2 regions of the Streptosporangium sp. G12 genome follow, and region 1 is predicted to be linked to the other one. Evidence: riboswitches for the same ligand, from Rfam matches in the RefSeq annotation. Region 1 holds a riboswitch; the other holds the start of a gene.
The links. Region 1 has a riboswitch for glycine ahead of gcvT (glycine cleavage system aminomethyltransferase GcvT). Riboswitches for the same ligand answer to the same signal wherever they lie in the genome.
Positions count from the first base shown of each region.

Region 2: it holds a riboswitch for glycine, as region 1 does, so the genes downstream of both, gcvP (aminomethyl-transferring glycine dehydrogenase) here and gcvT (glycine cleavage system aminomethyltransferase GcvT) in region 1, are expected to answer to the same signal.

Region 1 covers NZ_JBRIQO010000030.1:72,661-88,251, reverse strand. The annotation lists partial or broken gene ACVCAG_RS37210 (transposase family protein) at 1-639, opposite strand, end outside; gene ACVCAG_RS37205 (transposase family protein) at 796-1,575, opposite strand; gene ACVCAG_RS37200 (SigE family RNA polymerase sigma factor) at 1,829-2,323, shown strand; gene ACVCAG_RS37195 (hypothetical protein) at 2,320-3,411, shown strand; gene bcp (thioredoxin-dependent thiol peroxidase) at 3,599-4,063, opposite strand; gene ACVCAG_RS37185 (DUF3618 domain-containing protein) at 4,175-4,504, shown strand; gene ACVCAG_RS37180 (hypothetical protein) at 4,625-5,140, shown strand; gene ACVCAG_RS37175 (amino acid deaminase/aldolase) at 5,376-6,569, opposite strand; gene ACVCAG_RS37170 (RNA-guided endonuclease TnpB family protein) at 6,835-7,941, opposite strand; gene ACVCAG_RS37165 (DUF6286 domain-containing protein) at 8,082-8,744, shown strand; gene ACVCAG_RS37160 (hypothetical protein) at 8,969-11,062, opposite strand; gene ACVCAG_RS37155 (L-serine ammonia-lyase) at 11,156-12,532, opposite strand; gene gcvH (glycine cleavage system protein GcvH) at 12,606-12,998, opposite strand; gene gcvT (glycine cleavage system aminomethyltransferase GcvT) at 12,995-14,086, opposite strand; glycine riboswitch at 14,120-14,214, opposite strand; glycine riboswitch at 14,215-14,313, opposite strand; gene ACVCAG_RS37140 (gamma-glutamyl-gamma-aminobutyrate hydrolase family protein) at 14,387-15,082, opposite strand; gene ACVCAG_RS37135 (substrate-binding domain-containing protein) at 15,436-15,591, shown strand, end outside.
Region 2 covers NZ_JBRIQO010000025.1:34,955-50,545, reverse strand. The annotation lists gene ACVCAG_RS33395 (ABC transporter permease) at 1-43, shown strand, start outside; gene menD (2-succinyl-5-enolpyruvyl-6-hydroxy-3-cyclohexene-1-carboxylic-acid synthase) at 160-1,818, opposite strand; gene menB (1,4-dihydroxy-2-naphthoyl-CoA synthase) at 2,016-2,867, opposite strand; gene ACVCAG_RS33380 (AMP-binding protein) at 3,019-4,179, shown strand; gene ACVCAG_RS33375 (hypothetical protein) at 4,230-4,604, shown strand; gene ACVCAG_RS33370 (RNA polymerase sigma factor) at 4,800-6,212, shown strand; gene ACVCAG_RS33365 (MbtH family protein) at 6,453-6,662, opposite strand; gene ACVCAG_RS33360 (hypothetical protein) at 7,267-7,668, opposite strand; gene ACVCAG_RS33355 (TetR/AcrR family transcriptional regulator C-terminal domain-containing protein) at 7,885-8,472, shown strand; gene ACVCAG_RS33350 (DUF5999 family protein) at 8,898-9,089, shown strand; gene ACVCAG_RS33345 (alpha/beta family hydrolase) at 9,096-9,728, opposite strand; gene ACVCAG_RS33340 (hypothetical protein) at 9,862-10,212, shown strand; gene ACVCAG_RS33335 (hypothetical protein) at 10,390-11,172, opposite strand; gene gcvP (aminomethyl-transferring glycine dehydrogenase) at 11,299-14,154, opposite strand; glycine riboswitch at 14,337-14,429, opposite strand; gene ACVCAG_RS33325 (MerR family transcriptional regulator) at 14,445-15,065, opposite strand; gene ACVCAG_RS33320 (bifunctional nuclease family protein) at 15,210-15,591, opposite strand, start outside.

The DNA.
Region 1 (15,591 bases):
GGACGCGGGCGTGTGCGCGGTTGACGGCCTTCTGCCGGCGGGACAGTTTCGGCCGGTACCGGTGGCGCTTGAACGGCGTGCGCACGCTCCCACCGGCTGCCTGGTAGCCCTTGTCTGCGAAGGTCATCACGTCGGCGCTGGTCAGCGCGTCGATGATGCCGTGACGCGGGCGGCGCTGAGGTCGTGGGTGGCGCCGGGCAGCGCTGGCGAGGCCCAGACCAGGCGACCTACTGCGTCCGCGATGACCTGCACGTTCATGCCGTGCCGCTTATGTTTTCCGGAGTAGTAGGGCTTCTGGTCGGCTACACGGTCGATCGGGATCAGTGTGCCGTCGAGGATCGCGTACGCCAGCTTGAGGATACGGTCCATGACGGTGGCCAGGTCGTCCGCGGCTGCGGCGAGCAGGTCGACGGCTTCACGGACGTAGCGTCAGGCGGTGGCGACGCCGATGCCGAACCCGGCTGCCAGGCGCGTGTAGGTGTCGCCGTTGCGCAGGTGAGCGAGGGTGAGCAGGGCCTGTCGGCCGGGGTCGAGGCGCCGCCACCGGGATCGACGCTGGTGGCGGTGGTTGCGGATGCGCTCGGCAAGGTGGTTCAGGGTTCGGCTGGACAGCGGGATCGTGGCGGGGTAAGACAGCACGGCGAGACTCCCGGTCGGGGCATCGGATCTTGACCGACTGCTGTCTTACCTGGAGCCTCGCCCTCATCGATCTCTGGGTCCCCGACGCCCACCGTGACCAGTATGATCACGATGAAAAGGGCTCCGTCTTCCTCGCCATGTGTCAGGGAACCTTTTTCATCCTCTGGCGGCCTGTGCGACGCGGTGGTTTTGAAGGACGGCGATGGCCTTGCACAGGTGGCCGGCCTTGGCGGGGCTGCAGCGTAGTTTCCGGAGGATTTTCCAGCTCTTCAGCTGGGCGTTGGCGCGTTCGCCGGGTCCGCGGAGCTTGGCGGGGGAGCGGTTGGCCTGTTTCTGTGACGCGGGCTTGTTCTTGCCCTTGTACGGCGTGGCGACCGGGCCCTCGGCTCCCTGATACGCCTTGTCGGCCAGGGTGATGATTCCGGCCTGCTCCAGCGCACGCAGGATGCCCCAGATGCGGGCGGCGCTCAGATCATGCGCCGTGCCCGGCAGGGCTCCAGAGGTCCACAGGATCGTCCCGTCCGGCGAGGCGATGACCTGGACGTTCATTCCATGCACGCGGTGCTTGCCGGAGAAGTACGGTCGATCGGCCTTGATGCGGTCGGTGCGGATCAGCGTGCCGTCCAGCACCAGGTAGTGCAGCCCGTTCCGCTGGGCCTTGCGCAGCGCCTGGCCGAGCTCGGGCGAGCGCGCCGACAGCAACGCCACCGTCTCCTGCACATATCGCCACGCGGTCGCCGTCGACACTGCGAACCCCGCGCCGAGTTCGACGAACGTCTCGCCCTTGCGCAGGTAGACCAGTACCAGCAGGGCCTGTTGTCCGGGGTTGAGCCGCCGCCAGGCCGACCCGATCGCCTTGCGGTGCCGGCGGATCAGGCCGGCGACGTAGTTCAGCGTTGAACGCGACACATCGACGGCAGCACGATAGAACAGCATCCGAAACCCCTGGTTGTGACGGTGATGGTTGTGGTGATCAACCCGTCTACCAGGGGTTTTTCTATGTCGTTAGGCGAACACCGGTCTTTCGATCATGCTGTGTCCAGCAGTCCGCTGCCAGGGGATGAAAAAGACTCAGTGCCCCGTCCCACCGGCGAAGACAACCGCGATCACCTCATAGCCGACCGGCTCGCGTGCCCGTCGTTACGCTGACGTTCCAACCTGAAGCCCTTCGGCGGAGTTATTTCTCTACATGGACCGCTACGAGGGGTTCCACGAGTTCGTGCACGCTCGCCAGCAATCGCTGATGCGGACGGCGTACCTGCTCACCGGGAACCCCCACCTCGCCGAGGACCTGTTGCAGACAGTCCTCACCCGCCTCGCCTCCCACTGGACCAAGCTCGCCAAAGGCGGCAACCCCGAGGCCTACGCCCGCAAGGCCCTGGTGAACCAGAGCATCTCCTGGCGCCGGCGCAAGCACGTCGAGCTCCTCGGAGCCGAAGCGCCGGAACTCGCCGAGTCCCGGCAACCGCACGACGAGGCGACCGTGCGCCGCCTGGCCCTGCTGCACACGCTGGCCCAGCTCACTCCGAAGCAGCGGGCGGTGATCGTGCTGCGCTTCTACGAGGACCGCTCCGAGCACGAGACCGCGCAGCTCATGGGCGTCTCGATCGGCACCGTCAAGAGCCAGACGCACTACGCGCTGTCGAAACTGCGCGCGATCACCCCTCAGGAGGTGTACCGGTGAACACACTACGTGAGGACCTGCACGCGCTGGCCGAGCAGGCGCCCGCCGTCGACCTGGCGGCCCGGGCGGTGCGGGGGGCGCGCAGGAGGCGCACGACCCGCCTGGTCATGGCGGCCGCCGCCGTGACCTGCCTGATCGCGGGCGGTGGCGCCACGCTGCTCCCGCAGATGCACCTTGCCCCCCCGGTGGTGCTTACCCCGCCAGAAACGACGGTGCTCCCGCTGCCCGCCAAGGGGGTCGGGCCGGTCGAGCAGGCGTACAGGCAGAGCTGCCCGATGACCGGAGATCCGTGCGCCAGGCGCGCCTGGCGGATCGTGACCGGCGGGGGCGACACCTACGAGCTGGCCGAGGCGTTCGAGAAGGGGCCGCTGGAGGTCACGGCGGACGGCCGCAGGATCGCCTACTACAGCTCGGAACATCGCGCGATCGTGGTGCGCGACCTGGCGAGCGGCAGGACGTGGAAGGCGCCGCTGAAGCAGCCCGCAGAGGACTTCGCGGTTGAGTACGCCCTGCGGCTGTCTCCCGGCGGGCTGCGGTTCGTCGTGTCGGGGTGGGGCGGGCGGCGAAAGCCGAACAAGCTGGTGGACGTGCAGCGGGGGACGGTGACCGACCTCAAGCGCGGGTGGTGGCCGGTGAGCGTGTCGGACGGGTCTGGACCCGTCGTGCTCGCCAAGCCGTACGACATGACCAGCCAAGTGTGGGTGCTCGGCCATGACCCGATCACCATCCGGGACTTCACGTACGACTACAGCGCTCTCGCGTCTGACGGGCGGACGCTCGCCCGGCTGGGGCAGACCGTCGATCGGGACCGGCAGCCGATGGTGCGGCGGGACGGCTCAATCGTCGTTTTCGACGCGGTAAGCGGCGGCCGGGAAACCCGCATCCCGATATCCGGCATCTCAGAAGGGCTCTACCCCTTACGGCTCGGTGGCTGGCTGAACACCACGGAGGTGACCACGCTGGCCGCACCGGAATCACCGGACAGGCCATCGGTGGTTTACGCGGTGGACATACGGACGGGCAAAAGCAGGGAACTGTTCACGCTCCGCGAGGACGGGGTGAAGGTGGTACCGGGCCTGGTGCGCTGACCGCGTAGTCGGCCCTCTACCAAGGAGCCTTTTCCATCCTGCCCTGCACAGGCTCCAGAACAGCGACGGAGCAACTCCCTCGGGTGCCATCTGAGCGCCGCATGGCCCGCATCCCTGCGGGCCATGCAGCCTCGGTCATCCGCTCACCGCCTGTTGACCTGCGACAACAAGTTGAAAAAGGTTCATTTTAGTCGATGCCGAGTTCGCGGCGGAGGCGGGCCACGTGGCCGGTCGCCTTCACGTTGTAGAGAGCCTTCTCGATCTTTCCGTCGGCGTCGATGACGAAGGTGGAGCGGATGACCCCGACGGTCGTCTTGCCGTACATCATCTTCTCCCCGTACGCGTCGTAGGCCTTGTGGACCTCGAGGGAGGGGTCGGACAGGAGCGGGAAGGTCAGGGCGTCGTGCTCGGCGAACTTGGCGAGCTTGGCCGGGCTGTCCTTCGAGACGCCGAGCACGGCGAATCCGGCCGCGGTCAGCGAGGCGAGGCTGTCGCGGAAGTCGCAGGCCTGCTTGGTGCAGCCCGGGGTCATCGCGGCGGGGTAGAAGTAGAGGATGACGCGCCGACCGCGGTGTGTCTCCAGCGACACGGTGGTGCCGTCGGCGGCGGGAAGCGTGAAGTCCGGGGCGGCGTCGCCCGGCTCGAGTTTCATGGTGTTCCTCCGAGGAATGGTTCCCCGGTCAACTTACCGGCCTGTCCGAAGTGCCGTGGGTGGGCAGGACCTGACAGACTGATCAATGTCAAGGAGTAGGGGAGGAGCGCCATGGCGGACACCGATCCCGCGGAGTTGGAGCGGCAGATCGAGCGCACGCGCGCGGAGTTGGCTCAGACGGTGGACGCCATCGCGGACCGGGTGAGCCCCAAGCGGGTCGCGGCACGCGGTGTGGCCAAGGTCAGGGCGAACGCGGAGCATCTCGTCACCCAGGTCGGTGACATGGTGGGCGTGACGGGACCGAAGCCGGTCAGGCTCGCCGGCGAGCCCGAGGATCTGTGGGCGGACGACCGGCCGGACCTGGCGCCGATCCTGATCGGGGTGGGGGCGGTGCTGGCGCTCGGCGCGGTGGTCGTGTTGTGGCGGCGCCGGCGTCGCTGACCGGGGGTTCCGGTGTCGCCGACGACCGGTCGGCGGCCCCGAATTGAGTAGGGGTTTACTCATGTGACCTTTTTCCCGCTCGCGGAACATCGCGGGTAGGTGAAAGGGAGGGGTAAATCCATGAAAAACATCATTCGCGCCGCGATCGCGGTGGTGGCGACCACGGGTCTCGTGCTGACGGTGGCTCCGGCCGCCTTCGCCGCGACACCGGCGTCCGCCTCGTCCGCGTCGGCTGTGTCCTCGGCGTCCTCGGCGTCCTCGGCGCGTGACGTCGACGACAGCTTCGAGCAGGAGTCCAGGAACGGCCTGGCCACGCTGGAGGCCGAGTACTCGGTCAGGGGCGACGAGGAGGACGACAACACGTTCAGGCTGCGGGGCGAGCTGTACGACGGTGACAGGCGCACGTTCCGCCAGGGCGGTCGCTGCGCCTACGTCGAGGTCCAGGTCGTCTCGTCCGAGGACGAGGACTGGGACGTCGCCAAGCGCGACAGGCTGTGCAGCTACGACGACACCAAGCGCTTCCGCGTCACGGCGCACGACGTCAGCGAGGTGCGGGTCAAGACCTGTCAGGTCAAGTACCGGAGCTGGTCGACCCACAGGTGCAGCAGGTGGGAAGAGCTCGACCTGGGCTTCTGAGATCCCCCTGAGGTTCCTCGGGAGCGCGGTCTCTCCGGGCGCGGAGCGCCGGGGGCCGTAGTGCCCGGGGGAGGGGCAGAGGTGTGGCAGGAACGGGCACCCGCCGCTGGAGCGGCGGGTGCCCGTTCCTCGTGCCGGGGTCCGCTCCCGTGTTCCGGACGGGGCCGGGTCCGGAAGGGACGCCGCTCTGCCGGAGTTCCAGCCGTGGATCCGGGGAGGAGACAGGGGCGGCGGGTCAGAGGAAGGTACGGCCCTCGCCCCGGTAGGTGGGGACCTCGTCCACGACCTCGTCCCCGTCGATCAGGTGCAGGCTCGCGAAGCGCTCGCAGAGCTCACCCGCCTTGGCGTGCCGGAACCAGACCCGGTCGCCGGCGCGCAGGTCCTCGGCGGCCTGCCCGACGAGGGGGGTCTGCACCTCTCCGGCTCCCTCGTCGGCGTCGTAGCGCAGCCCGCACGGCAGGTAGGGCTGGGGCAGGCGGCTGTCGCCGGGAGCGCCGGAGGCGGGGTAGCCGCCGCCGAGGACGGTGACGACGCCCGGGGCGGGGCGGCGTACGACGGGCAGGGCGAACAGGGCGGCGGGCCGGCCGGTGAATCCCCGGTAGAAGTCGAACAGGCGGGGGTGGAAGAATCCGGATCCGGCGGCGATCTCGGTGACGGCCCTCTCCTTGGCGGTCTTCTCGATGCTGCCGGTGCCGCCGCCGTTGACGAACTCCAGGTCGGTGATCTGGCGGACGGCCTGGACGATCCGGCCCCTGCGCGTGATCAGCTCGCGCCGGGACCGGGCCTGCATCAGGCGGACGGCCCGGGTCAGGACGGGGTTGCCCGGAGGGTCGTCGCCGACTCCGGCGATCTGCGCCTCGTACGCCATCAGGCCCACGAGCCGGAATCCGGGCCGTTTCGCGATCTCGGTGGCCAGGTCGGCGGCCTGGCCGATCTCGCGGATGGGGGAGCGGCGGACCCCCGCCCTGAACCGGCCGCCGAAGGCGAGGTAGCCCGCGTCGACGTCCAGGCAGAGCCGGATCTCGTGGCGGTCGTGGACTCCGGAGACGGCGGACTCGATGAGGTCCAGGTGCTCGGCGTGGTCCACCGTGATCGTGATCTCCCGTGCCGCGACCGGGCCGGCGGCCAGCTCGGCGAGCGCGGCGCGGTCGACGGTGGGGTACGCCACGAGCACGTCCCGCATCCCGGTGGAGACGAGCCAGAGGGCCTCGGGGAGGGTGAAGGCCATGATGCCGGTGAAGCCGTCCATGGCGAGGACGCGTTCGAGCACGGCCCGGGACCTGATGGACTTGCTGGCGACCCTGATCGGTTTGCCCCCGGCCCGGCGGACCATTCCCTCGGCGTTGGCGCGCAGGGCGGGCAGGTCGAGGACGGCGAAGGGGGGTTCCAGGTGCGCTGTGGCCCGGTCGTAGCGCTGGCGGTCGTCCATGTTCGCAGGATAACCCGGCCCCCACGAATATGAGCAATATTCATGTTGCTGGACGGGTGGTCAATGCTCCCGCCAGGAGGGCCTCAAGATCACGCAAGTGGGTGGTTGATTCCTGGCTCGGCCCTGCCCGAACGCGCACACTTGACATCCTCCCCTCCCCGAAGGGAGGGGATTCTCACGGTCGCCCGTGAGGGTTCCTGCTTCACTGCCAACTGCCCGCCAAAGAGGACTCTCCTTGAGGTCTTACATCAGCTCCACAGGCGTTTTACCTGTCCGCCAGCCCGGCGGCCAAGATGTTCTTCGCGGCGTTGACGTCCCGGTCGTGAACGGTGCCGCAGGCACACACCCAGTCTCGGATGCCCAGCGGCATGGACCGATGGATCGTGCCGCATGCCGAACACAGCTTCGACGAGGGAAACCAGCGGTCAACGACCAGCAGTTCCCGCTCGTACCACTGCGCTTTGTACTCCAGCATTTCCCGCATTTGACGCCAGGAGGCGTCGGAGATGGCGCGGGCCAAGCTGCGGTTCTTCACCATGTTCCGCACGGTGAGGTCTTCCACGGCGATCACTTGGTTCTCGCGAACAAGCCGTGTGGTGACCTTGTGCAGATGATCGCGGCGCCGATCCGCGATACGGGCATAGACGCGGGCGACCGCGAGCTTCGCCTTGGCCCGGTTCGCAGAACCCTTCTTCTTACGGGCGAGGTTGCGCTGAGCCTTGGCGAGCTTGCGGCGATCGGCCCGCTCGTGCCTCGGATTGGTGATCTTCTCTCCAGTGGAGAGCGTGGCCAACGCCGTGATGCCCGCGTCCACCCCGACCACGTTCGCGGCCGCAGGAAGCGGGGCGATGCGGTCTTCGCACAGGATCGACACGAACCAGCGCCCTGCCGCGTCCTTCGACACGGTTACCGTGGACGGCTCCGCACTCTCGGGCAGCGGACGCGACCACACGACATTCAGAGGCGCGTTCATCTTCGCGAGGGTGATCTGACCGCCCCGGTACTTGAACGCAGATCGCGTGTACTCGGCGCTCAGCCGGGACTTCTTGCGGGACTTGAACGCCGGATACTTCGCCCGCTTGGCGAAGAAGTTCGTGAACGCTGTTTGAAGGTGCCTGAGGGCCTGCTGGAGCGGGACCGACGACACCTCGTTCAAGAAGAGGAGGTCGTCGGTTTTCTTCCACTCGGTGAGCGTGGCCGACGACTGCACGTAGGAGACTTTCCGGCCTTCGATCGTGTAGGCGCGGGTGCGGTGTTCGAGGGCTTTGTTGTAGACGAGGCGGACACAGCCGAACGTCCGGGCAAGCTCTTCGGCTTGCTCGGGGGTCGGGTAGAAGCGGAACTTGAACGCCCGCTTCACGGTCTGCGCCATTCCTCACACAATATAACAAGATCAGTTGAGTATCGGCTGGAGTGGGTCGCGCGGGTCCAGGCACGCTCAGGCGCCACAGCCCTTTCCCGCTCCCGCTTCCTCCCCGGCCTGAAGGCCGGAGTATCCACGGGAGTTATTAGATGACGACTACTCTCCAGGACATCCTGGCGGGCTCGGGAGGCACCGGCGGCGCGGGGACCACCACCGGCGGCTCGGGAGGCAAGGCGGCGGCCGAGCAGTTCCAGGACGTCCGGCGCAGGTCGGTGCGGTTGCTGCGGCCGGGAAGGACCCCCGCCGGTGTTCCCGCGGCCCTGACGGTGTCCGCCGTGCTGGTGGTCTCGGCCTCGGTGACGGTGGGCCTGCTCATGGAGTCGCCGGTCGCGCGGGTGCCCTACCGGCGGCTCGTCAACGGGGCCGGCGCGTGGAACTGGTCGGATCCCGCCACGTTCGCCGCGTCGACGCTCGCCATGGCGGTGGGCCTGGTGATGCTCGCGCTCGCCGTGCTGCCGGGCCGGGCCCGGCTGGTGCCGCTGGAGTCGGGAGACCCGCACATGGTGATCGGCATCACCAGGTCCGGGCTCCGCCGCACGCTGCGGGAGGCCGCCGAGGCGGTGGACGAGGTGAACGGGGCCCGGGTCCGGCTCACGTCGCGGATCGTCGAGGTCACCGTGTTCACCGACGCCGAGCGGACCGGGCCCGTGCTGCGCCGGGTGGGCGCGGCGGTGGGTGACCGGCTGTCCGGGCTGGGCGCGATGTGCGCGGGTGACGTCGTCGTACGGCTGCGCAGGAAGAAGGCGCGATGAGGCCCTATCTGGGCAACCGGATCGGTCTGGCCGTCACCGGGGCGGTGCTGGTGTGCGCGGGACTCTACGCCTTCCTGCGAGGACGCGGTGACATTCCCGGCCATTCGCCCGGGGCCAGGCTCGTGCGCAAGGGGTTCCCTGGCTGGCTGGCCGCGCATCCGTGGCTGGGCTGGCTGGTGGCGCTGCTGCTGGTGGCGCTGGCACTCCTGGCGGTGCGGTGGCTGCTACACACCCTGGGATGGGGACGGTGGGGCAGGCGGTCCGGGACGGGGACCGCCATGCTCGGGGTTGCTCTTAAAGAAGTCGAAGGGCTCACCCGTGTCCGCGTCAGGTACATACGGCACGAGCGGCTGCGCATCGGGGTGGGCTGCGCGCCCGCGACCGATGTCGGCAAACTCGTGGCCCGGCTGAACAGGGACGCGGTGGGGAAGGTCCGACGAGCGCTCGGGGAGGTAGAACTCGGCGTGGTGGTTCGCCTGCACGTCCGCCGCCGCTGACCCTCCGGACACCGGCCGCTCGCCCGTCGCGCCGTACGCCGCTCGCTCGGCCGTTCCTCCGGACCCCGGCCGCCCGCCCGTCCCTCCGGACACCGGCCATTCGCCCGTCACGCCGTACGCCGGCCGTTCGCCGGTGACGCCGTACGCGGATCGCTCGCCCGTCGCGCCGTACACCGGCGGCTCCGTCGTGCCCCCGTACGCGGTGCTTCCGTACGCGCCATCCCGGTGCGCCTGCTCGTCGTACGACCCCGGCCCGTACCCCGACTCCCCGACGGGGCTCGCGTACACCGGCCGCTCGGCCGTCGTGCGGTACGACGGGTCCTCGTCGCCGGGGCCCTCGTACGGCGGGTCCTCGTCCGGTTTCCCGTCCACCGCCTCGGGTTCGTTCTCCTCGTGCCTGACCCCGAAGGCCAGTCCGGCGGCGAGGCAGGCCAGCGGGAGGGCGGGGATGACGTAGCGGTGGTCGAAGGCCGCGATGAAGGGCGGCAGGACCAGCAGCATGGTCCCCGCCGCCCAGGGCAGCAGCACCGCGCCGCCGAACCGCCGCAGCCGCATCAGCACCCCGACCAGGCCGACCAGCAGGATCACCGCGAGGTACGGGCCCCGCACGAAGGCGTACTCCTGGTAGCCGCGCAGCCAGCCCGCGTACGGCTCGACCATCACCGGCGCCCCCGACGAGCCCTGGTAGGCCACGGTCAGCTGCTCGGCGGTCTTTCCCTGCGAGGCCGCCCCCGAGGAGAAGGGCCGTACGGTGTCGGGGAAGACGTAGGCGCTCTGCGGCCCGGGAGCCGGGTAGACGCGCCGGTTCCAGTCGAAGATGTGGGCCGCGTCCGCCAGGCCCGCCCGCAGGAAGTCGAACGGCTGGGCCATGATCGCCTGGGTGGCGAAGGCGCCCGCGAGCGCGTCGCGCTCCGCCCAGCTGCCCTTGACCTTGTTCAGCGGCGACCCGCCGTCCCAGATGTAGACCGGCGGGGCCGCGCGCCGCCCGAGCGGCTCGACGGGGCACAGGGCCGCCTCGGGACCGGCCGGGTGGATCCTGGAACAGTCGGCGAAGGTCATCGTCCGCGCCCAGAGGAAGGCGTTCCCCCTGGTCAGCCCGTAGCTGCCGTGCTCGGCTCTGAACCAGGCCGCGTACGAGCCCAGGCCGATCGCGGCGGCCAGCGTCGCGGCGACGACCGCCCGCCATCCGGCCCGGCGGATCAGCATGCAGGCCAGTGCCACGGCGATCAGCGGCAGCCCGATCGTGCGGGTGACGGTCGCCGCGGCCAGCAGCGCTCCGGCCAGTGCCGCGACCCACACCGCGGGGCGCCGCCGCCACAGCAGCAGCGTGACCGCCAGCACCGCCAGGAACTGGAAGAGCAGGTCCGCCATGACGAGGTGTTCGAGCTGGAGCTGGTAGACGTCCAGCAGCACCGGCAGCGTGGCGAGCGTCGCGCCCCACCCCGGCAACCCGCCCAGCCTGCGCAGCAGCAGGTAGACGCAGACGGCCACGGCCAGTCCGAGCAGGTGCTGCACCGCGACCACCGCGGGGATGCTCGACAGCGGCTTGAGGATCCACAGGAACAGCGCGTAGCCCGCCGGGCGGGACTCCAGGGGGCGGGGGTCGAGCCCCGCGTTCAGGTAGACGAAGGAGTCGGCCCAGAACCACAGGGCGGGCCGGTAGCCGAGCATGGCGAGCAGCCGCAGGCCGCCGCCCGCCAGCAGGGCGGTGATGAAGAGCCAGTGCGACCCGAGGAAGCGGAGCACCCGCAGGGGGCGGGAGGGGTTCGCGGGGCGCTGGGAGCGACGGGAACGGCTTGCCGGGTGCGTTCCCGTTACCACCGCGACCTCCCGAGTCCCGCGCACATGGCCACCCAGCATAGGCGTGGGCTCGGGGGGTCTTGCACGTGATGCGAAATTTGATAGGGATTGAGGTCAGCACTCGATGACGTTGACCGCGAGCCCTCCCCGGCTGGTCTCCTTGTACTTGTCGAGCATGTCGCGGCCGGTGTCGCGCATCGTCTTGATCGCCTTGTCCAGCGAGACGAAGTGGCGGCCGTCGCCGCGCATCGCGATCCTGGCGGCGGCGATGGCCTTGATCGAGGCGACCGCGTTGCGCTCGATGCACGGGATCTGCACCAGGCCGCCGATCGGGTCGCAGGTCAGCCCCAGGTTGTGCTCGATGCCGATCTCGGCGGCGTTCTCGACCTGCTCCGGGGTGCCGCCCATCACCTCGGTGAGCCCGGCGGCGGCCATCGAGCAGGCCGAGCCGACCTCGCCCTGGCAGCCGACCTCGGCGCCGGAGATGGAGGCGTTCTCCTTGAACAGCACGCCGATCGCCCCCGCGGTCAGCAGGAAGCGGATCACGCCCTCGTCGTCGGAGTCCTTCGTGAAGCGGTCGTAGTAGGTGAGCACGGCCGGGATGATGCCCGCGGCGCCGTTGGTGGGCGCGGTGACGATGCGGCCTCCGGCGGCGTTCTCCTCGTTGACCGCGAGGGCGAACAGCGAGACCCAGTCCATCGTCTGCAGCGAGTCCTTCTCCGGCGACTCGCTCCGCAGCTGCCGGTGGAGCTGGTGGGCGCGGCGGCGGACCTTCAGGCCGCCGGGCAGCACGCCCTCCTTGCCGATGCCGCGCCGCACGCACTCGCTCATGACCTGCCACAGCACGAGCAGCTGGGCGCGGATCTCGGCCTCGGTGCGGCCGAACGCCCGCTCGTTCTCCAGCATCAGCCCGGAGATCGACAGCCCGGTCTCCGCGCACTGGGCGAGCAGCTCCGCTGCCGTGGTGAAGGGGTACGGCAGGACGGTGTCGTCGGGTTTGATCCGGTCGGCACCAGTGGCGTTCTCGTCGACGACGAAGCCGCCGCCCACCGAGTAGTAGACCTTCTCGCGGATCGTCTCGCCGGACTCGGACAGCGCGGTGAAGCGCATGCCGTTGGGGTGGCCGGGGAGCGAGATCTTGCGTTCGAAGACGAGGTCCTCGCCGATGACGAAGGGGATCTCGCGGGAGCCGTACAGGGAGAGGGTGCCGGACTCGCGCATGGCGGCGAGCCGCTCGTCGACCGTGTCGACGTCGACCAGCTCGGGCTTCTCGCCGGACAGGCCGAGCAGCACGGCCTTGTCGCTGCCGTGGCCCTTGCCGGTCAGGCCCAGCGAGCCGTACAGGACGGCGCTCACCCGGGCGGTCTTCTCCAGCAGCCCGTCCTGGTGGAGGCCGCGGGCGAACTTGTGGGCGGCGGACATCGGGCCGCCGGTGTGCGAGCTGGACGGGCCGATTCCGATCTTGAAGAGATCGAAGACGCTGATCGTCATCTGAATCCTTCCAGCGTGGACGGCCACGCGCGCCCTCCGGACGCGCGTGGCCGTGACGCGAGGGGGGAGAGGCTTAGGACTCACCCGAGGTGAGCGCGGCGTACTCCTCCGGCGACAGCAGGTCGTCGGCGGAGCCCTCGAGGCGTACGCGGAACAGCCAGCCGTCGCCGTAGGAGTCACTGTTGACCAGCGAGGGGTCGTCCACGACGGCCTGGTTGACCTCGACGACCTCGCCGGAGACCGGTGCGAAGATGTCGCTCACCGACTTGGTCGACTCGACCTCGCCGACCGCGTCGCCGGCGGTGATCGTCGAACCGACCTCGGGGAGGATCTGCACGAAGACCACGTCGCCCAGCGCCTGGGCGGCGTAGGCGGTGATGCCGACGGTGAGGGTCAGGCCGTCATCGATGCCGGAGATCCACTCGTGTTCCTTGGTGTAGTGCAGTTCCTCGGGAATGCTGCTCATTTTTTCCTCCTGTAGAAAGGCAGTGCGACGACCTCGACCGGCTCGTGGCCGCCCCTGATGTCCACGGCCAGTCCTGACGACAGGCCGTTGTCCACGTAGGCCATGGCGATGGGCCTGCCCAGTGACTGGGAGGGCGCCCCGCTGGTGACCTCGCCGACGACCGTGCCGTCGCCGGCGACCACCACCGGGTACCCGTGCCGGGGCACCCTGCGGCCGGTCGCGATCAGACCGACCAGGCGGCGGGACGGCGGGACGTCCTTGCGTGATTCGAGGGCGGCCCGGCCGACGAAGTCGCCCGGCTTGTCAAACCTCACCACACGGCCCAGCCCGGCGTCGAACGGGGTCAGCCCGGCCGACAGCTCGTTGCCGTAGAGCGGCATCCCGGCCTCCAGGCGGAGGGTGTCGCGGGCGGACAGGCCCGCGGGGATCAGGCCGTGCGGCGCGCCCGCCTCGGTGAGGGCGGCCCAGACCGGCTCCGCGTCCTCGGCCGCGACGAACAGCTCGAAGCCGTCCTCGCCGGTGTAGCCCGTACGGGCGACGAGGGCCTCGCGGCCCGCGACGACGGCGGGCAGGCCGGCGTAGTACTTGAGCCCGTCGAGGTCGGCGTCGGTGAGCGCGCCCAGGATCTCCGCGGAGCGCGGGCCCTGGACCGCGACCAGCGCGTACCGCTCTGAGCGGTCGTCCACCGCGGCGTCGAAGCCCTTGGCGCGGTCGGTCAGCTCGGCGGCCACCCGCGGGTAGTTGGAGGCGTTGGCGACGACCATGAACTCGGCGGGGGCGAGCCGGTAGACGATCAGGTCGTCCAGCACGCCGCCCTCGGCGTCGACGATCATCGTGTAGCGGGCGCGGCCGGGCTCCAGCGCGGACAGGTGGCCGACCAGCGCGTAATCGAGGGCTTCCGCGGCCTGCGGCCCGGTCACGAAGATCTCGCCCATGTGGGAGAGGTCGAACAGGCCGGCCGCCTGGCGGACCGCGTTGTGCTCGGCCGACTCGCTGCCGTAGCGGAGCGGCATCAGCCAGCCCGCGAAGTCGGTCAGCGTCGCGCCGAGGGACTCGTGCACGCCGCGCAGCGGCGTAGGTCGGGACATGTGCGCACCTCAGACAAGGGACAGATGAGAGCATCCTCCCCCTCTGTCGTCGGTGCCTGAGAGTTTCATCCGGGTTTTACCGGACTTTCACCTTCGGCGAGGCCGTGGGACCTGCTTTCCAGAGGGCACCTACCCGCACGGTCCTTTGCCTTGAGAGGTTCGCGGGGAGGGCTTGCTCCTTCAGGGGTCCTGGCCTGGGTGTCAGGACGCTCTCCCGCACGGGGTTCATCGGTGTCAGCGGCCAGCCTAACCGCCCGAACCGGCCGAGCGAAATCCCCTCGCCGCCCCGATCCGCGCCGGTCAGGGGATGGCGTGGCGTACCAGCGCCTCGAACAGGGCCGACTCGTCGTCGGTCTCGGGGTGCCACTGGACGGCGACGGCGAAGGGGTGGTCGTCCACTTCCACGGCCTCGATCGTGCCGTCCTCGGCGTGGGCGGTCACGGTGAGGCCCGCGGCCGGCCGGTCGAGGGCCTGATGGTGGTAGTGGGCCACGTCCGCGGTCTCGGCCCCGAAGATCTTCGAGGTCCGGCTGCCGGGGGCGAGCCACACCGGCATCCTGCCGTAGCGGCCGGGAGCCGGGGCGTGCCCCGGGTGGCCGACCACGTCGGGCAGGTGCTGGTGCAGGGTGCCGCCCAGCGAGACGTTCAGGATCTGCATGCCTCGGCAGACGCCCAGGAAGGGCAGGCCCCGCTCCAGCGCCGCCCGGACCAGCCCCAGCTCCGCGTCGTCGCGGAACGGCCGTACGTAGCCGGTCCGCTCGTGCGGCTCCTGTCCGTACCGCTCCGGGCCGACGTCCCCGCCGCCGGCCAGGATCAGCCCGTCCAGGCGTCCCGCCAGCGTCGCGGGGTCGCCCGCCGGGGGCAGGATCACCGGCTGCCCGCCCGCGCGGGCCACGTGGTCGACGTAGTCGTACGGCAGGAGCGCGGTGGTCGTCTCCCAGACGGTGAACCGCGCGGGTTCGACGTAGCAGGTGATGCCGATGACGGGACGGGACATGGTCTCCTGTTTCGCCGTGCTTGCACCGAGGTCCCGGCACCGTGTGCCCATCCCGGCGCCCTCCCGCACGTTACCGGCCCCGACGAGCCCCGGTGCCGCCGGGGTACGGGCGGGGCGCCGCCGGGGTGCGGGCGGAGCCGCGGCGGGTGGCGGGGGTTAAGTGGTTAAGCGGATCCGCCGCCGGGGAGGTGGCGAAGCCGCCGCCGCCGGTGTCGCCGCGGGCATGGGCGTTCCGCCGTGGTCCGGCGATCACCGCGGGTCACCGGCCGCCGTGGAGAGCGTCGGAGGGTGAGACGAGCGTAGTAGGGTGCGCAGCGGAAAAGCGTCGAATAACCGGTTCAGGTGGGGGTCTCGTGAAGCGACCGACGATCGCCGACATCGCTCGTCGCGCGGGGGTGTCCAAGGTCGCGGTCTCCTACGCGCTGAACGACCGGCCGGGCGTGTCGGAGGCGAGAAGGAACACCATCAAGGCCATCGCCAGGGAGATCGGCTGGCAGCCCAACAGCGCG
Region 2 (15,591 bases), on a different contig from region 1:
GCTCGCCGCCCGCGCGCTGACGCTCCGCCGCGACGTCACGTGACCTCGCCGTACGACGGCACGGCCCCCGACACGGACGGCGGCACGGCGTGCCGGCACGGCCGGCCGTGCCGGGTGGTCCCGGGGGCACGCGTCACGGCGTGTCCCCGGGAACGCGCGTCACACCATGGCGTCGCGGACGGCGGCGTGGGCGGCGTCGCGCATCACGGCGTGCAGCCTCGCGTTGGACTCCCGGTCGCTGCGCACCTCGACCACGCGCAGCCCCTCGCCGCGCAGTGCCTTGACCAGCTGGCCCGGCTCGTCCACGAAGGTGTACGGCGTGCCGGTGGCGGCGGCCACGTAGCCCAGGTCCACCCCGTGCGAGGTGCCGAAGACCCGCTCGAAGGGGTCGCGCAGCGCGGCCTGGGGCAGCAGCGAGAAGATCCCGCCGCCGTCGTTGTTCACCACGACCAGGCAGAGGTCGGGGCGCGGCTCGCGGGAGCCGAGGAGCAACCCGTTCTGGTCGTGCAGGAAGGTCAGGTCGCCCATCAGGGCGTAGGAGGGGCCGTTGTGGGCGAGGGCGGCGCCCATCGCCGACGACACCACGCCGTCGATCCCGGCCGCCCCCCGGTTGGCCATGATCCGCAGGCCCCGCCGGGGACGCATCGCCTGGTCGAGGTCGCGGATCGGCATGGAGGAGCCGGAGAACAGCAGCGCCCCGTTGGGCAGCGCCTCCGCCAGGTCGCGGGCCAGGCGCGGCTCGCTGAGCCCCGACCCGTCCAGCACCTCGTCGATCGCGGCCCTGGCCGCCGTCTCGGCGCGGCGCCAGGAGTGCAGCCACGTGTCGTCGCCCGCGGCGACCGGGATCTCCACCACCTGTGCCACCTGGGTGGCCGAGCGGGTCGGGTCGGGCCAGCGGGTCATGTCGGCCGCGACCACGATGTGCTCGCCCGCGTGCCTCAGCCAGTTGAGCAGCGGCCGGGACAGGCCTGGGCGGCCCAGGGTGACCACGACGTCGGGGCGGTGCCGGTCGGCGAACTCCGGGGTGCCCAGGAGGAAGTGGTAGGCCGACATCGCGTGGTCGCCGTAGCGGGCGCCGCCGTTGGGCTCCGACAGGATCGGCCACCCGGCCATGCCCGCCGCCGCCACGTACCTGCGGGTGTTGGTCGCGCCGTCGCCGACGACCAGCACGCCCCGCCGGGTCGGCGGCAGGTGCAGCGCCACCGGCGGGGAGCCCACCCTGGCGCGCACCCACGGACCCGCGGCGTCGCCCTCCAGGGACTCGGACCAGGACGGGTCGCCGTCCGGGATCAGCGGCTCGCGGAAGGCCACGTTGAGGTGGACGGGCCCCGGGTCGTACGGGCCCATCGCGCGCTGGTAGGCGCGGCAGGCCGTCGACCGCCAGTAGGCGACCTGGCCGGGGCGGTCCTCGGGCACGCCGATCTCGCTGAACCAGCGGACGGCCGTGCCGTACAGCTTGATCTGGTCGACGGTCTGGCTGGCACCGGTGTCGCGCAGCTCGGGCGGGCGGTCGGCGGTGAGCACCAGCAGTGGCACCCCCGACTCGTGCGCCTCGATGACGGCCGGATGGAAGTTGGCCGCCGCGGTGCCGGAGGTGCAGATCAGGACGACCGGACGATCGCTGCGGCGGGCCAGGCCCACCGCCAGGTGGGAGGCCGAGCGCTCGTCCACCCGCACGTGCAGCCGGAGGCGGCTGTCAGCGTGCACGGCCAGGGCGAGCGGCGCCGAACGCGAACCCGGTGCGAGCACCACGTCCGTCAGACCGCAGCGGGCCAGCTCGTCGACCAGCACCGTCGCGAGCGCGGTCGCGGGATTCACCGCACCGCCTCCTTATCTCCGCACCCGGGGGTGAGTCCGTCCTGAGGCGCGCGAAAGCGCCCTCGCCTGCGCGGGGCGGCGCGCCCCGGGACCGAGTCCGTTCGGATCCCCGCTGCCCCCCGGGAGCGGCGGGGCACTGTGCCCTCGCCTGTGCCCTCGCCGCCCACGGCCGCGCCGGAACCTGTCGTCGGCCGCCCCTAGGGACGGCGCGGGAACCTGCCGAAGTCGGGAGAGCGCTTCTCCTTGAACGCGTTGCGCCCCTCCTGCGCCTCCTCGCTCATGTAGTAGAGCAGGGTGGCGTCGCCGGCGAACTGCTGCATCCCCGCGGCGCCGTCGGTGACCGCGTTCAGCGCGCCCTTGAGCATGCGCAGGGCCAGCGGCGACTTGTCCAGCATCTCCCTGGCCCACTTGACCGTCTCGGTCTCGAGCTCGGCGAGCGGCACGACCGCGTTGACCAGACCCCAGTCGAGGGCCTTCTGCGCGTCGTACTGGCGGCAGAGGTACCAGATCTCGCGGGCCCGCTTCAGGCCGACGGTCTCGGCCAGCAGCCAGGAGCCGTAGCCGCCGTCGAAGGAGCCGACCTTGGGGCCGGTCTGGCCGAAGACCGCGTTGTCGGCGGCGATGGACAGGTCGCAGCACACGTGCAGCACGTGGCCGCCGCCGATGGCGTAGCCGGCGATCATGGCGATGACCGGCTTGGGACAGCGGCGGATCTGGACCTGCAGGTCGAGCACGTTGAGCCGGCCGACGTGCGGGGTGGACTTGTCGACGTAGCCGTCGTCGCCGCGGATCTTCTGGTCGCCCCCGGAGCAGAAGGCCCTGTCGCCCGCGCCGGTGAAGATGATCACACCGACCTCGGCGTCCTCCTGGGCGACGTTGAAGGCGTCCTTGAGCTCGAAGAGCGTCGTCGGGCGGAACGCGTTGTGCCGCTCCGGACGATTGATCGTGATCTTGGCGATGCCCTCGCCGGTCTCGTAGATGATGTCCTCGTACTGCCCGGACCTCTTCCAGTCGACGGCACCGTCGCGCTCGGAGGCCGTCTCCGCCACCACCTGCTCGTCCACGCCCGGCTCGACCCGCTCCGTGCTCACGATGGCTTCACCCTCTCCGCTTTACCGGGACCACCCCGGCTGTTGTCCGGCATTCGGCACTAACCTTACGACTGTGATGACCATTCCTGTGCATGAGGAGTGGCTTTCCGTGCAACGGGAATTGCATGCCGTGGTGTCGGCGCCGGGCCCGGAGCTGTTCCGGGCCGTCGGCGCGGCACTGGACGGCCGCGGTCCCGCCGTGCTGCCCCTCTCCCCCGCCCTGCCCGCCCCCGCGTTGCGGGCGACGCTCGACGCGCTGCGCCCGACCCACGTCGACGGGGTTCGCCGCGAGGGCGGCGTCGGCGTGCCCGCCGAGGTCGCGGTGGTCATCGCCACCAGCGGCTCCACCGGCACCCCCAAGGGCGCGCAGCTGTCCGCCGAGGCCCTGCTCGCCTCCGCGTCGGCCTCGCTGCGGCGCCTGGAGGCCGGGGCGGGCGAGCGCTGGCTGTGCTGCCTGCCCCCCTCCCACGTGTCCGGCCTGCAGGTCCTGGTGAGGTCGCTGCTGGGCGGGACCGAGCCGATCGTGCACGACGGGTTCTCCCCCGAGGCCGTGCTCTCCAGCGGCGCGGACCACGTCTCGCTGGTGCCGACCCAGCTGCGCCGGCTGCTCCAGGTGAGTTCGGCGCGTCTTCAGCGTCTGTCGGCGTTCAGGACGATCCTGCTCGGCGGCGCCGCCGCTCCCCCCGCCCTGCTCGCCGAGGCCCGCGCGGCCGGGGCCAGGGTGATCACCACGTACGGCATGAGCGAGACCTGCGGCGGGTGCGTCTACGACGGCGAGCCCCTCGACGGGGTGGGGGTCGACGTCGGCGACGACGGCCGGATCCGCCTGGGCGGGCCCGTGCTGTTCTCCGGCTACCGGCTGCGCCCCGACCTCACCGAGGCCGCGCGCGACGGCGAGTGGTTCCTCACCTCGGACCTGGGCGTCCTGGAGGGCGGGCGGCTGCGCGTGCTGGGGCGGGCCGACGACGTCATCAACACCGGGGGCGAGAAGGTCGTCGCCGCGGCGGTGGCCGCCGTGGTGGCCGAGCATCCCGCGATCGTCGACGCCGTCGTGGTCGGCCGTCCCGACCCCGAGTGGGGCGAGCGGGTGGTGGCCGTCGTCGTCTCGCCCTCCCCGCCGTCCCTGGCCGAGGTGCGCGCCTTCGCCAAGGAGCGGCTGCCCGCCTACGCGGCCCCCGCCGACCTGATCGTTGTGACCGAAATACCACTTTTGGCCAACGGCAAGCCGGATCTCGAAACTCTTCGTTATGGTCGTGATCGGGAACCGTGAAGGTGCCGTGACACGTCCAACAGGTAGCCGAAGCAGGAAGGACAAGCCCGATGAACGTCACCCGCAAGACATGGGTCTCGGCTGGAATCGTGAGCCTGGTCCTCGCCGGCGGCATTTCCGTGACGGCGGCCGCCGCGTCGGGCGGGATCGGGAAGGCGGAGAAACCGTCGGCCGAGCCGGTGCCGGTCGCCCCGAACGAGCCCGGAGCGCCCTCCCAGGAGCCGTCCCCGACCGCACCCGTCCCTCCCGCGGAGGACTTCGTGGTGTCCAGGGAGGTCAATCCCGACCCCGAGAAGGTCGTCGAGTACTGGAGCGAGAACCGTCTGGAGAAGGCGGAGCCCTTCCCGATGCCCATGGTCGACGGCCCCGTGCTCGAAGGCTCCGCTGACCCGGCGCAAGAGGGCCCCGTGGAAGTGATCGAATAGGCTCTCTCGGGCGCCCACGTGCGGGTGGATCGCCGGGAAGGCGGTCCGCCCTTCATATTTTCCGGGTCGAGTCGGGAACAGAAAGTTCTTGCCTGGGGTTATTGGTACTGGTGCGCTGAGCGGCCCCCAGACCGCCCCACCCCAAGACCAGCAGACCGTAAATTCAGACGACTCCGTGATGGAGGAGGTGTCCTCATGCCCCCAACCGCCGTGGCGACCTCATCTGAGGCCCCGACGACCCTCGACCAGCTCCTTGACCGAGGGCGAGTCCAGGGCCACCTTTCACTCGCGGAGCTGCGCCACGCCTTCGCCGAGGCGGGCATCAGCCCGACCGAGGGCAGGTCGATCCTGCGCGAGCTCACCGAGGCGGGCGTCAGCCTGGCGGCCGAGAACGAGCCCGCGCTGTCCGCGTCCGGCACCAAGAGCGCCCGCAAGACCCCCGCCCGCAAGGTCAAGGCCGCGCCCGCGAGGAAGGGGGCGGTGAAGACCGAGACCACGGCCGGTGCCCCGGACGCCGCCACGACCGGTGCGGAGCCCACGGGCGACCTCAAGACCGCCAAGCCCGTCAGGAAGACCGGGGCCGCGAAGGACGCCAGGGACACCAAGGACACCGCGGCGGAGCTCGACGACGAGTGGAACCCGCCGGAGGAGGTCGAGGTCGAGGTCGAGCCGACCCTCGACCTCGACGACCAGTCCTCCGTCATGGGCGACTCGGTGCACACCTACCTGAAGTCGATCGGCCGTCGCACCCTGCTCACCGCCGCGCAGGAGGTCGAGCTGGCCAAGCGCATCGAGGCCGGGCTGTACGCCGAGTCCAAGCTGGAGGCCGAGCCGGGTCTGTCCGCGGCCGCGCGCGACGACCTGGAGTGGATCGCCGAGGACGGCCGCCGGGCCAAGGACCACATGCTGGAGGCCAACCTCCGCCTGGTCGTCTCCGTGGCGAAGAAGTACACCGACCGGGGCATGGCCCTGCTCGACGTGGTCCAGGAGGGCAACCTGGGCCTGATCCGCGCGGTGGAGAAGTTCGACTACACCAAGGGCTACAAGTTCTCCACCTACGCCATGTGGTGGATCCGCCAGGCCATCCAGCGCGGCTTCGCCGACTCTGCCCGCACCATCAGGCTTCCGGTGCACGTGCTGGAGATGCTCTCCAAGCTGTCGCGCGTCGAGCGTGACATGCACCAGCGTCTGGGCCGCGAGCCCACGCCGGAGGAGCTGGGCGTCGAGCTCGACAAGACCCCCGACCAGATCGAGGAGCTGCTGCGCACCAGCCGCCAGCCGATCAGCCTCAACGCCACCATCGGCGAGGACGGCGAGACCACCATCGGCGACCTCATCGAGGACGTCGACTCGCCCGAGGCGTCGGAGGTCGTCGACCGCCAGCTGCTGGGCGAGCAGCTGCGCGGCGTGCTCGGCAACCTCTCTCCCAGGGAGGCGAAGATCATGGCCCTGCGCTTCGGCCTCGTCGACGGCAAGCCCCACACCCTCGACGAGATCGGCAAGTATCTCGGCCTGACGCGCGAGCGCATCCGCCAGCTGGAGAAGGAGTCGCTCTCCAAGCTCCGCCACCCCAGCAACACCCGCCCGCTGCTCGACTGGGCCAGCTGACCGGCGGGCCTGCCGGCACGGCGCCGCCTGCCACCTGAGCCGTCCGGCCGTTCCGAAGTCCCGAAGGGCGCCACCGCGAGACCTCCCGGTCCGCGGTGGCGCCCTTCGGCGTGTTCCGGCCCCCGCGGGGAGTGCCCCCCGGAGGGACCGGCGGGAGCGCGAGGCGCCCCTCCCCGAGGGGCCCGGCGCGGGAACCGGGGCGACGGTCCCCGTACCGGCCCTCGAAGGTCTCGAAGGGGGTCAGCCGCCCATCTCGGCGACGAGGCTCCTGGGGCGCATGTCGGTCCAGGAGCCTTCGACGTAGGCCAGGCAGCCGGCGCGGGAATCCTCACCGTGGACGATCTCCCACCCCGGGGGGACGTCGGCGAACGCGGGCCACAGCGAGTGCTGCCCCTCGGCGTTCACCAGCACCAGGAAGGACGCGCTCTCGTCGTCGAAGGGGTTGGTCATCGGATACCTCCAGCATGGGTGTACCGGGTGGCGAACCCGGCTGTGTGGACTCGCCCGGCACCGGGATGCCCGGCCGGCGCCGGCCGCCCGCGCGGGCGGGCGGGCGGCCGGCGCGGGAGTTTCCCGCCGGCGCGCCCAGGGATCGGCGACCGTCGTCCCCCGCCGGATGCGAGGAGCCGTCCGGGCGCGAGGAGCCGTCCGGGCGCGAGGAGCCGTCCGGGCGCGAGGAGCCGTCCGGGCGCGAGAAAAGGCAGACGAAAATGACATAACTGCGTGCACCTCAGCGAAGTGCCTGGTCACGGCGTTGAGGGAGTGGCCGGAGAGGCCACCGAAGCGGAACACCTTATTAGGAAAGCCTAACCTAAAATCCGCCAAACCGGGAGGCCGGGCCCAGACGACCGGTCATCAGGGCCGGACCACCGTCACCTCCCCCGGACCCGTTCCGGAACGGCGAAACCGCCCGTCACGGGAACGCGTGACGGGCGGCGAGAGGCCGTTCGAACCGGGTCCGCGGATGGAGACCGGTGGGCGGATCAGATCCGCGCCCGGGCACCCGCGGTCGAAAGCCCCGGCGAGGGCCGGGGACGAGGGCCGGGAACGGAGATCAGCGGGCCGAGGCGGCGACCGGGCGCGGGACCCTGGGAATGCCGGTCAGCCGGTTCTGCTCGCGAAGGGTGCGCAGGCGGTTGACCTCGGCGGTCCACTCGGCGCCCTTCGGGGTGGCCCTGCCCTTGCGGCGGCGGATCCGGTCGTCGTACGACCTGATCCCGAACGTCGCGCGCTGGTTGGCCTCGGCCGCGCGCAGGGCCTCGGTGAGCGCCCTGTCGAAGGCCAGCCCGGCGGCTCGCAGCTCCTGCACGGGGGCCGCGGCGGCCTGCGCCCGGCGCACCTCGGCCTCGGCCTCGCGCGCCTTCTCCAGAAGCTCGGGGAAGCTCTTCCCGACCTCCTGGTCAGCGTGGTGACGAACCTCCGCCTCCCGGCTCACGCGCGGTCGGAAAAACGCCATCTTCTTCCCTCTCTCGCCGGTCGCCGGTCTCCTCCGGCAGATCACCGCTCGTAGCCTACGCGGTCCGCCCCCGCCCCACACACTCAGGGACCGGGCCCTCCCGCGAAGCGGTTCGCGCCGCCGGCCGCCTCGCCGTGCGGCGACGCCGAAGAACCTTCGTCCCGCCCGGCGCGCCGTCCTTTACGCAGTAAGGTAAGGGGTGGCAGGATGCCTCCCATGCCTGCCAAGCGACCTCCCGTCCCGCTCTCCAGGGAGCGCATCATCGACGCCGCCCTCCACATCGCCGACGGCCAGGGCCTCCGGCGCCTGACGATGCGGCGGCTGGGCGACGCGCTCCAGGTGGAGGCGATGGCCATCTACCACCACCTGCCGCGCGGCAAGGACGCCCTGATGGACGCGCTGGCCGAGCACGTCACCACCGTCCACGCCGAGCCCGGCGGGAGCTGGCAGGACAGCGCGAGGGCCTGGTGCCGGGCGAGCCGGGCCGCGCTGAGGGAGCATCCCGGGGTGCTGGCCCTGGCCCTGACCAAGCCGCCGAGGGGCAGGGCGGCGATCGCCATCAGGGAGCAGACCGACCAGCTGGCCGACGCGGGACTGGCCGACGCCGCGGGCGCGGTACGGGCCCTTCGGGCCTACGTCTTCGGCGCGGTGGCGGTGGAGGTGCAGCAGTCGGGCTGGGCCGAGCCCTCGGGCGACGAGGACGAGCCCTGGCGTCCCCCGTCCAGGGGAGGCGGCAGCCCGGGGGCGGACGCCGACTTCGAGCACGGGCTGGACGCGCTCCTGGCCGGCCTGGGCGCGCGGTGAGCGCATCGGACCCGGTAAGGGACGGTCAGGGGTGGGAAAACCCGCGTCGGCGCACGTCAGCAACTTGTAACCGATCGTTTACCTGCCTGGCGGCGTGTCGCACTTGGTCGAATGTCCTTATATGAGGCATGCTGTGTTATAGGTCACATCCCCTGATAAAGCCCTGACGGACTGACCCCTTACCAGTTCTCAAACAGTCCTAACGGGCTATGTCGCCAAGGTGCGATCGATCGCACACTTGATCTGCTTGATGTGCGGCTCCCGTTCTGTTAGGGACCGCATGGCCATATATCAACATTCAGATGCTCGTCCCCGTCATACGTGGGAACGGAGACCCATCGGTGACGGTGCCGCCGGATGTCCGATGCCCACCCGTGCCCGGTGTGACCCGGGCGAGCCGACACGAGAGATCCGGAGGCACGCCGATGTGCCCGCACGAGCCGTCCTGTCCGTCCGCCGACGCGCTGGACCGCGAAGCCGCCCGCACCATGGCGGCCCACCCCGAGCAGGGCTGGAGCCTGCTCTGCAACGGTGTGGTGCTGTTCGACGACACCGGCGAGCTCCTCCCGGACGGTGCCGTCATCGAGCCGCACCGGCCACTGGCCGGCGTGGTCTGAGGCCCGTCACACCCGACCGGTCACGCTGAGCGGGTCCACCGAGTCCGGCCGCATCCTCGTGTCGAGCCACTCGGCGACCACCTCGCCCACCCCGGCGGGATTCCTCCCGAGGTCGTGACCCTCTCCCGGCAGCACCACCAGGCGCGCGACGTCCGCCGCCTCGGGCACGCCGAACGGGTCACGGTCTCCGTTCACCACCAGCACGTCCACACCCGCCGCGCGCAGCTCCCCGGCACGTGACCGCTCCGGCTTCCCCGGCGGGTGCAGCGGGAACGCCAGCGCGACGACCGCGCGGGCCCCGACCCTCCCGGCCGTACGGCACGCGACCCTGGCCCCGTTGCTCCGCCCGCCCTGCGCCAGCGGCAGCCCCGGATAGCGCCCGCGCAGCCCGGCCACCAGCGTCTCCCACGCCTCGTCCTGCTTGACCGCCGACCCCGGCGCGCGGGCTCCGCGCATCCGGAACGGCTGGAGCACCCGCGCGACCGTCCCGCCGATCGCCGTCGCGGCGTCCCGCACGGCCAGCAGGTCGGGGGCGTCCACTCCCCCGGCCGAGCCGTGGGTGAGCACCAGCAGGAAACGCGGGGCGGCCACCTCGTCGATCTCCACCAGCGCCGGGCCGTGCGGGGTCGCGATCTCCACGGGCGGGACCGCGCGCGCCGGGAACCCCGATCCCGGCGTGGACGCGCCGTCGGGAGGGGTGGACTCGGAGGTGGACACGGATCTCCTCCTATTGACTGATGCCCGGCGGCCGGCGTGAGGGAACAATCGAAGCGTGCAGGACTATCAAGATATCCGCCAGGACATGCGTGCCACCGTCGAGGCCCGGCGCGACCTCGGCCCCGAGTACGAGGCCGCCCTCATCGAGTCGTTCGTGTCACGCCTGGACGCGACCATCGCCCACCGGGTGCGCGCCGAGATGCACGCCTCCGGGGCGCCGAAGGCCAAGTCGCGCAAGAACTCGAACAGCTCGATCCCGATCGCCCTCGGTTCGATGGGCATCGGGATCCCGCTGACCGCCATCGCGGCGCAGACCTCCGGCACCGCCGGGCTGCTGCTGGCCTGGGGCGGAATCGTGGCGATCAACTTCGCTCACGCCCTGAGCCGCTGGCGGGAGCGCGACTGACACCCGCCGGAGTCCCACCCGGTCTCTCCTCTCCGGTTCCCCGCCCCGGTCCCCCGCTTCGGGCGGACCGGAATCCGCGAGGCCAGGCCGCCGGAAAGGCCGGTGCCCGTGCGAGGTCTCCCACGGGCACGACGAGCATCGCGCCCTCGCCCGGGAGGCGCGCCGCGCGCCCCGGGGTCAGAGGTCCCGGTCGAGGCGGAGGCGGACCTCACCGGCGAGATCCTCGTCGGCGCTGTCCAGGCCGTAGCGCCACACGCGCTCGGCGTCCTCGTCGCGGCCCCTGAGCGGGAGCGTGCGGGCCAGGAGCTCGATGGCCAGCGCACCGGTCTCGACGTCGCCGCCCTCCTCGATCGCGGCGGAGAACTCCGCACACGCCAGCTCCAGGTGAGCGATGCCGAGCATCACCCGCAGCCTCGGCACCTCTGCCGCGTCGGGCACCGCGAGCGCCTCCAGGAGCACCTGGGCGGCCTCCCCCGGCTCGCCCTCCTCCAGGAGTGCCTCCGCCAGCCGCTGGGCGGCACGAGGAGCGATTTCCGGGTCGGCGGTGGCCAGCGCGTCACGCAGCGACCGCTCGGCCTCCTCCTCGCCCGTGGCGAGCCTGGCGAGGGCCATGTGCGCCAGCGGGACGTAGGCGGGATGGCCGACGCCCAGCGCGGCCTGCCAGGCGGCGCGGGCCTGGTCGGCCAGGTCCTCCCGCTCGAAGCTCCCCGCGAGCAGGCAGGCGGCCTGGGCGGCGAACTCCGGATGCCCGGTCGCCAGCGCGGTGCGCGCGGCCGCGCGGGAACCCGCCACGTCCCCGCTCTCCTCCAGCACCACCGCGAGACCCACCGCCGCCTGGGCCCGGTCGGGCTCGTCGGGATCGGCGACCAGCTCGGCGAAGATCGCGGCGGCGCCGTCGAGGTCGCCCGCCTCGGCCAGTCTTCGCGCGGTGTCCAAGGGACGGGTGTCCACCTCAGGCATGCAGGATCCTTCCGGATACGGAGACGCCCCGAGCCTAACGACTCGGGGCGCCCTCCGTCCTGTCGCATTCCCCGCGAATATCGCGGGTCGCACGGGCTTTCCGGTCCCGGCGGGGCCCTGCGGTGATCAGTCCTCGTACGCCTCCAGGGGAGGGCAGGAGCAGACCAGGTTGCGGTCTCCGTAGGCCTGGTCGATGCGGCGGACCGGCGACCAGTACTTGCCCTCGCGCACCGACGGCAGCGGGTAGGCCGCCTCGGTGCGGCTGTAGGGGTGGCCCCACTCGTCGGCGACGAGGCTGTCGGCCGTGTGCGGGGCGTTGCGCAGCGGGTTGTCGGTCCTGTCGTACGCCCCGGAGGCGACCTTCGCGATCTCCTCGCGGATCGCGATCATCGCCTCGCAGAACCGGTCGAGCTCGGCCAGGTCCTCGCTCTCGGTCGGCTCGATCATCAGCGTGCCGGCCACCGGGAAGGACATGGTCGGGGCGTGGAAGCCGTAGTCGATGAGGCGCTTGGCCACGTCGTCGACCGTCACCCCGGTCTCCTTGGTGATCTGGCGCAGGTCCACGATGCACTCGTGGGCGACGAGGCCGCCGCGGCCGGTGTAGAGGACCGGGTAGTGGGGGCTGAGCCTGCGGGCCAGGTAGTTGGCCGACAGGATGGCCTGCTCGGTGGCCGCCTTCAGCCCGTCGGCGCCCATCATCCGGATGTAGGCCCAGGAGATGGGCAGGATGCCCGCGGAGCCGTACGGGGCCGCCGAGACGGGACCCACGGCGGTGCCCTCGCGCAGCGGGTGGCCGGGCAGGTAGTCGGCCAGGTGGGCGCGGACCGCGACCGGGCCGACGCCGGGACCGCCGCCGCCGTGCGGGATGCAGAAGGTCTTGTGCAGGTTCAGGTGGGAGACGTCCGCCCCGAACTCCCCCGGCCTGGCCAGACCGACCAGCGCGTTGAGGTTGGCGCCGTCGACGTAGACCTGCCCGCCGGCCTCGTGCACCAGCTCGCAGATCCGGACGATCGTCTCCTCGTACACGCCGTGCGTGGACGGGTAGGTCACCATGATCGCGGCAAGCTGCTCGCGGTGCTTGTCGATCTTCGCGACGAGGTCGTCGACGTCCACGTTGCCCTGGTCGTCACAGGCGACCACGGCCACGCGCATGCCCGCCATCACCGCGCTCGCGGCGTTGGTGCCGTGCGCGGAGGAGGGGATCAGGCAGACGTCGCGGCCGGACTCGCCGCGGGCGGTGTGGTAGGCGCGGATCGCCAGGAGCCCGGCGAACTCGCCCTGGGAGCCGGCGTTCGGCTGGAGCGACACGGCGTCGTAGCCGGTGACCTCGGCCAGCCAGCGCTCCAGCTGCCCGATCAGCTCGACGTAACCCGCGGCCTGGTCCTCGGGCGCGTAGGGGTGCAGCCCGGCGAACTCCGGCCAGGTGATCGGCTCCATCTCGGTGGTCGCGTTGAGCTTCATGGTGCAGGAGCCCAGCGGGATCATCGACCGGTCGAGCGCGATGTCCTTGTCCTGGAGCCTGCGCAGGTAGCGCAGCATGGCCGTCTCGGAGCGGTGGCTGTGGAAGACCGGGTGGGTCAGGTAGTCGCTGACCCGGGCCAGCGCGGCGGGCAGCGCGTCGTGCGCGGCGGCGTCGAGGTCGGCCAGCACGGCGCCGCTGATCCCGAAGGCGGCCAGGACCTGCTCCAGGTGGAGGAGCTCGGTCCTCTCGTCGCAGGTGACGCCCACGTGGTCGGCGTCGACCAGGCGCAGGTTCACCCCGTTGTCGCGGGCCGCGGCGACGACCGCCTCGGCGCGGCCGGGCACCCTGGCGAGCACGGTGTCGAAGAAGGTGTCGTGCACGACCTCGACGCCGCCCTGGCGCAGGCCCTCGGCGAGCACGACGGCGTGCCGGTGGGTGCGACGGCCGATCCTGCGCAGGCCCTCGGGGCCGTGGTAGACGGCGTACATGCCGGCGATCACGGCGAGCAGCACCTGCGCGGTGCAGATGTTGCTGGTGGCCTTCTCGCGGCGGATGTGCTGCTCGCGGGTCTGGAGCGCGAGCCGGTACGCGGGGCGCTGGTCGGCGTCCTGGGAGACGCCCACCAGGCGGCCCGGCAACTGGCGCTGCAGGCCGTCACGGACCGCCATGTAGGCGGCGTGCGGGCCGCCGAAGCCGAGGGGGACGCCGAAGCGCTGCGAGGAGCCGACCGCGATGTCGGCGCCGAGCTCGCCGGGCGCGGCCAGGAGGGTGAGGGCCAGCAGGTCGGCGGCGGCGACCACCTGGGCACCGCGGGCGTGGGCGGCGTCGGCGATGGCGCGGAAGTCGCGGATCCTGCCGCTGGCGCCGGGATACTGCACGAGCACCCCGAAGCACTCGGGGAGTTCGGCGGTGAAGTCGCTCTCGACCAGCTCGATGCCGAGCGGCTCGGCGCGGGTGCGCAGCACCGCCTTGGTCTGCGGCAGCGCGTCGGCGTCCACCACGAACACCTTCGAGGGGCTGCGGCCCGCACGGCGGGCCAGGGTCATCGCCTCGGCGGCGGCGGTGGCCTCGTCCAGCAGGGAGGCCCCGGCGACGTCGAGGGCGGTCAGGTCGGAGACGACGGTCTGGAAGTTGATCAGGGCTTCCAGGCGGCCCTGGGAGATCTCCGGCTGGTAGGGCGTGTACGCGGTGTACCAGCCCGGGTTCTCCAGGAGGTTGCGGCGGATGACGCCCGGGGTGATCGTGTCGTGGTACCCCAGGCCGATCATCGAGGTGAGCACGGTGTTGCGCCCGGCGAGGACCCGCAGCTCGGCGAGAGCCTCGGACTCCCCGGCCGCCGGGGGCAGGCTCAGCCGCTCCGAGGAACGGATCGCCTCGGGCACGGCCACCGCGACCAGGTCGGCGACGGAGGCGAATCCGACCGCCTCCAGCATGCGGGTCTGGCCGGCGTCGTCCGGCCCTATGTGACGGGTCGCGAACGGAGGAGAGCCGAGTTCGCTGAGCGATGACAGGTCGGTCATTGGTGAAGCCTCCCGGGACGGGGTGGAGACCGGCGCTGGGCGCGGGCGTATGCCTGGTCTCCCCCTCTGTCATCACGACCGTCGTGCGGGGTCGTGACCTGAGAGCTTCACCTGCCCGTTGTCGGGAGGCTTGCACCGTCGGTGAGTCGCGCCTGGCGAGCGCGACTGCTTTCCAGAGTTGCCTCGTCCGTGCGGTACCGGGTGCCTGAGAGATTCCGGGGAGGTTGCTCCTTCGGCGCCCCGATCCTGGTCGGGGTCTCTCCCGCACAGGGTCAGTGGCAGGTCCGAGTTTACCCGGTTCGTCGTGCTCTGCGACGACGGGCCAGCTCATCGGCCTGATGATCTCCTAAAGGGCCCTCGCTCGACTCCGCGCGTTCGCCGGGCAGATCCGCGAGGGAGCCCTCCACCTCCTGCCACACCCGTCCCAGTGCTATGCCGAAGACTCCCTGGCCACCCTGGAGGAGGTCGATGACCTCGTCGGGCGAGGTGCACTCGTAGACGCTCACCCCGTCGCTCATCAGGGTGATCCCGGCCAGGTCGTTGACGCCCCTGTCGCGCAGGTGCTGCACGGCGATGCGAATCTGCTGGAGGGAGACACCGGTGTCGAGGAGCCGCTTGACGACCTTGAGGACCAGGATGTCGCGAAAGCCGTACAGCCGCTGGGAGCCGGAGCCGTGGGCGGCCCGCACGGTGGGCTCGACCAGGCCGGTGCGCGCCCAGTAGTCGAGTTGCCGGTAGGTGATGCCGGCCGCGGAACAGGCCGTGGGGCCCCGGTAGCCGATGTCGGCGGGCACCTTCACCGGTTGCCCGTCGAACAGCAGACCCTCTTCACCCGCGCGCTGACGTGCCGACTGGCGCCGTTCCGGGTCATCCTGATCGGCGTTTCTACCCTCGCCGCTGCTGACCGCCACGCGGACCTCCGGCTTTCTCTCATCCCACGGCCTGATCTGGGGGTTTACGCACGACCGCGGGTTTCACTTGCACCGTAGGACTGGGGCCAAGTCCAGTCAACGACCCCACTCGGCGCGTCGTGAAGCGTAAATGCACCGAAATTCCTACCCCGCGCGGCCGAAGTCCTCGGGCGTGATCGTGTCAAGGAACTCCCTGAACTTCTCCACCTCGTCTTCCTGGTCGTCCGGGATGATCACCCCTGCCTCCCGGACCACGTCCTCACTCGCGAAGATACGTGCGCCGGTGCGAAGTGCCAAGGCGATCGAGTCCGAGGGACGCGCGCTCACCTCGACCCCGTTGGAGAACACGAGATCCGCGAAGAAGATGCCGTCGCGCAGGGCGACGATGTTGACCGTGCTCAGCCGAACGCCGAGCCCTTCGAGCACGTCACGGAACAGGTCATGCGTGAGCGGCCGGGGTGGTGGTTCCTCGGCCTGGGCCATGGCGATCGCCGTGGCCTCCGTCATGCCGATCCATATAGGTAGG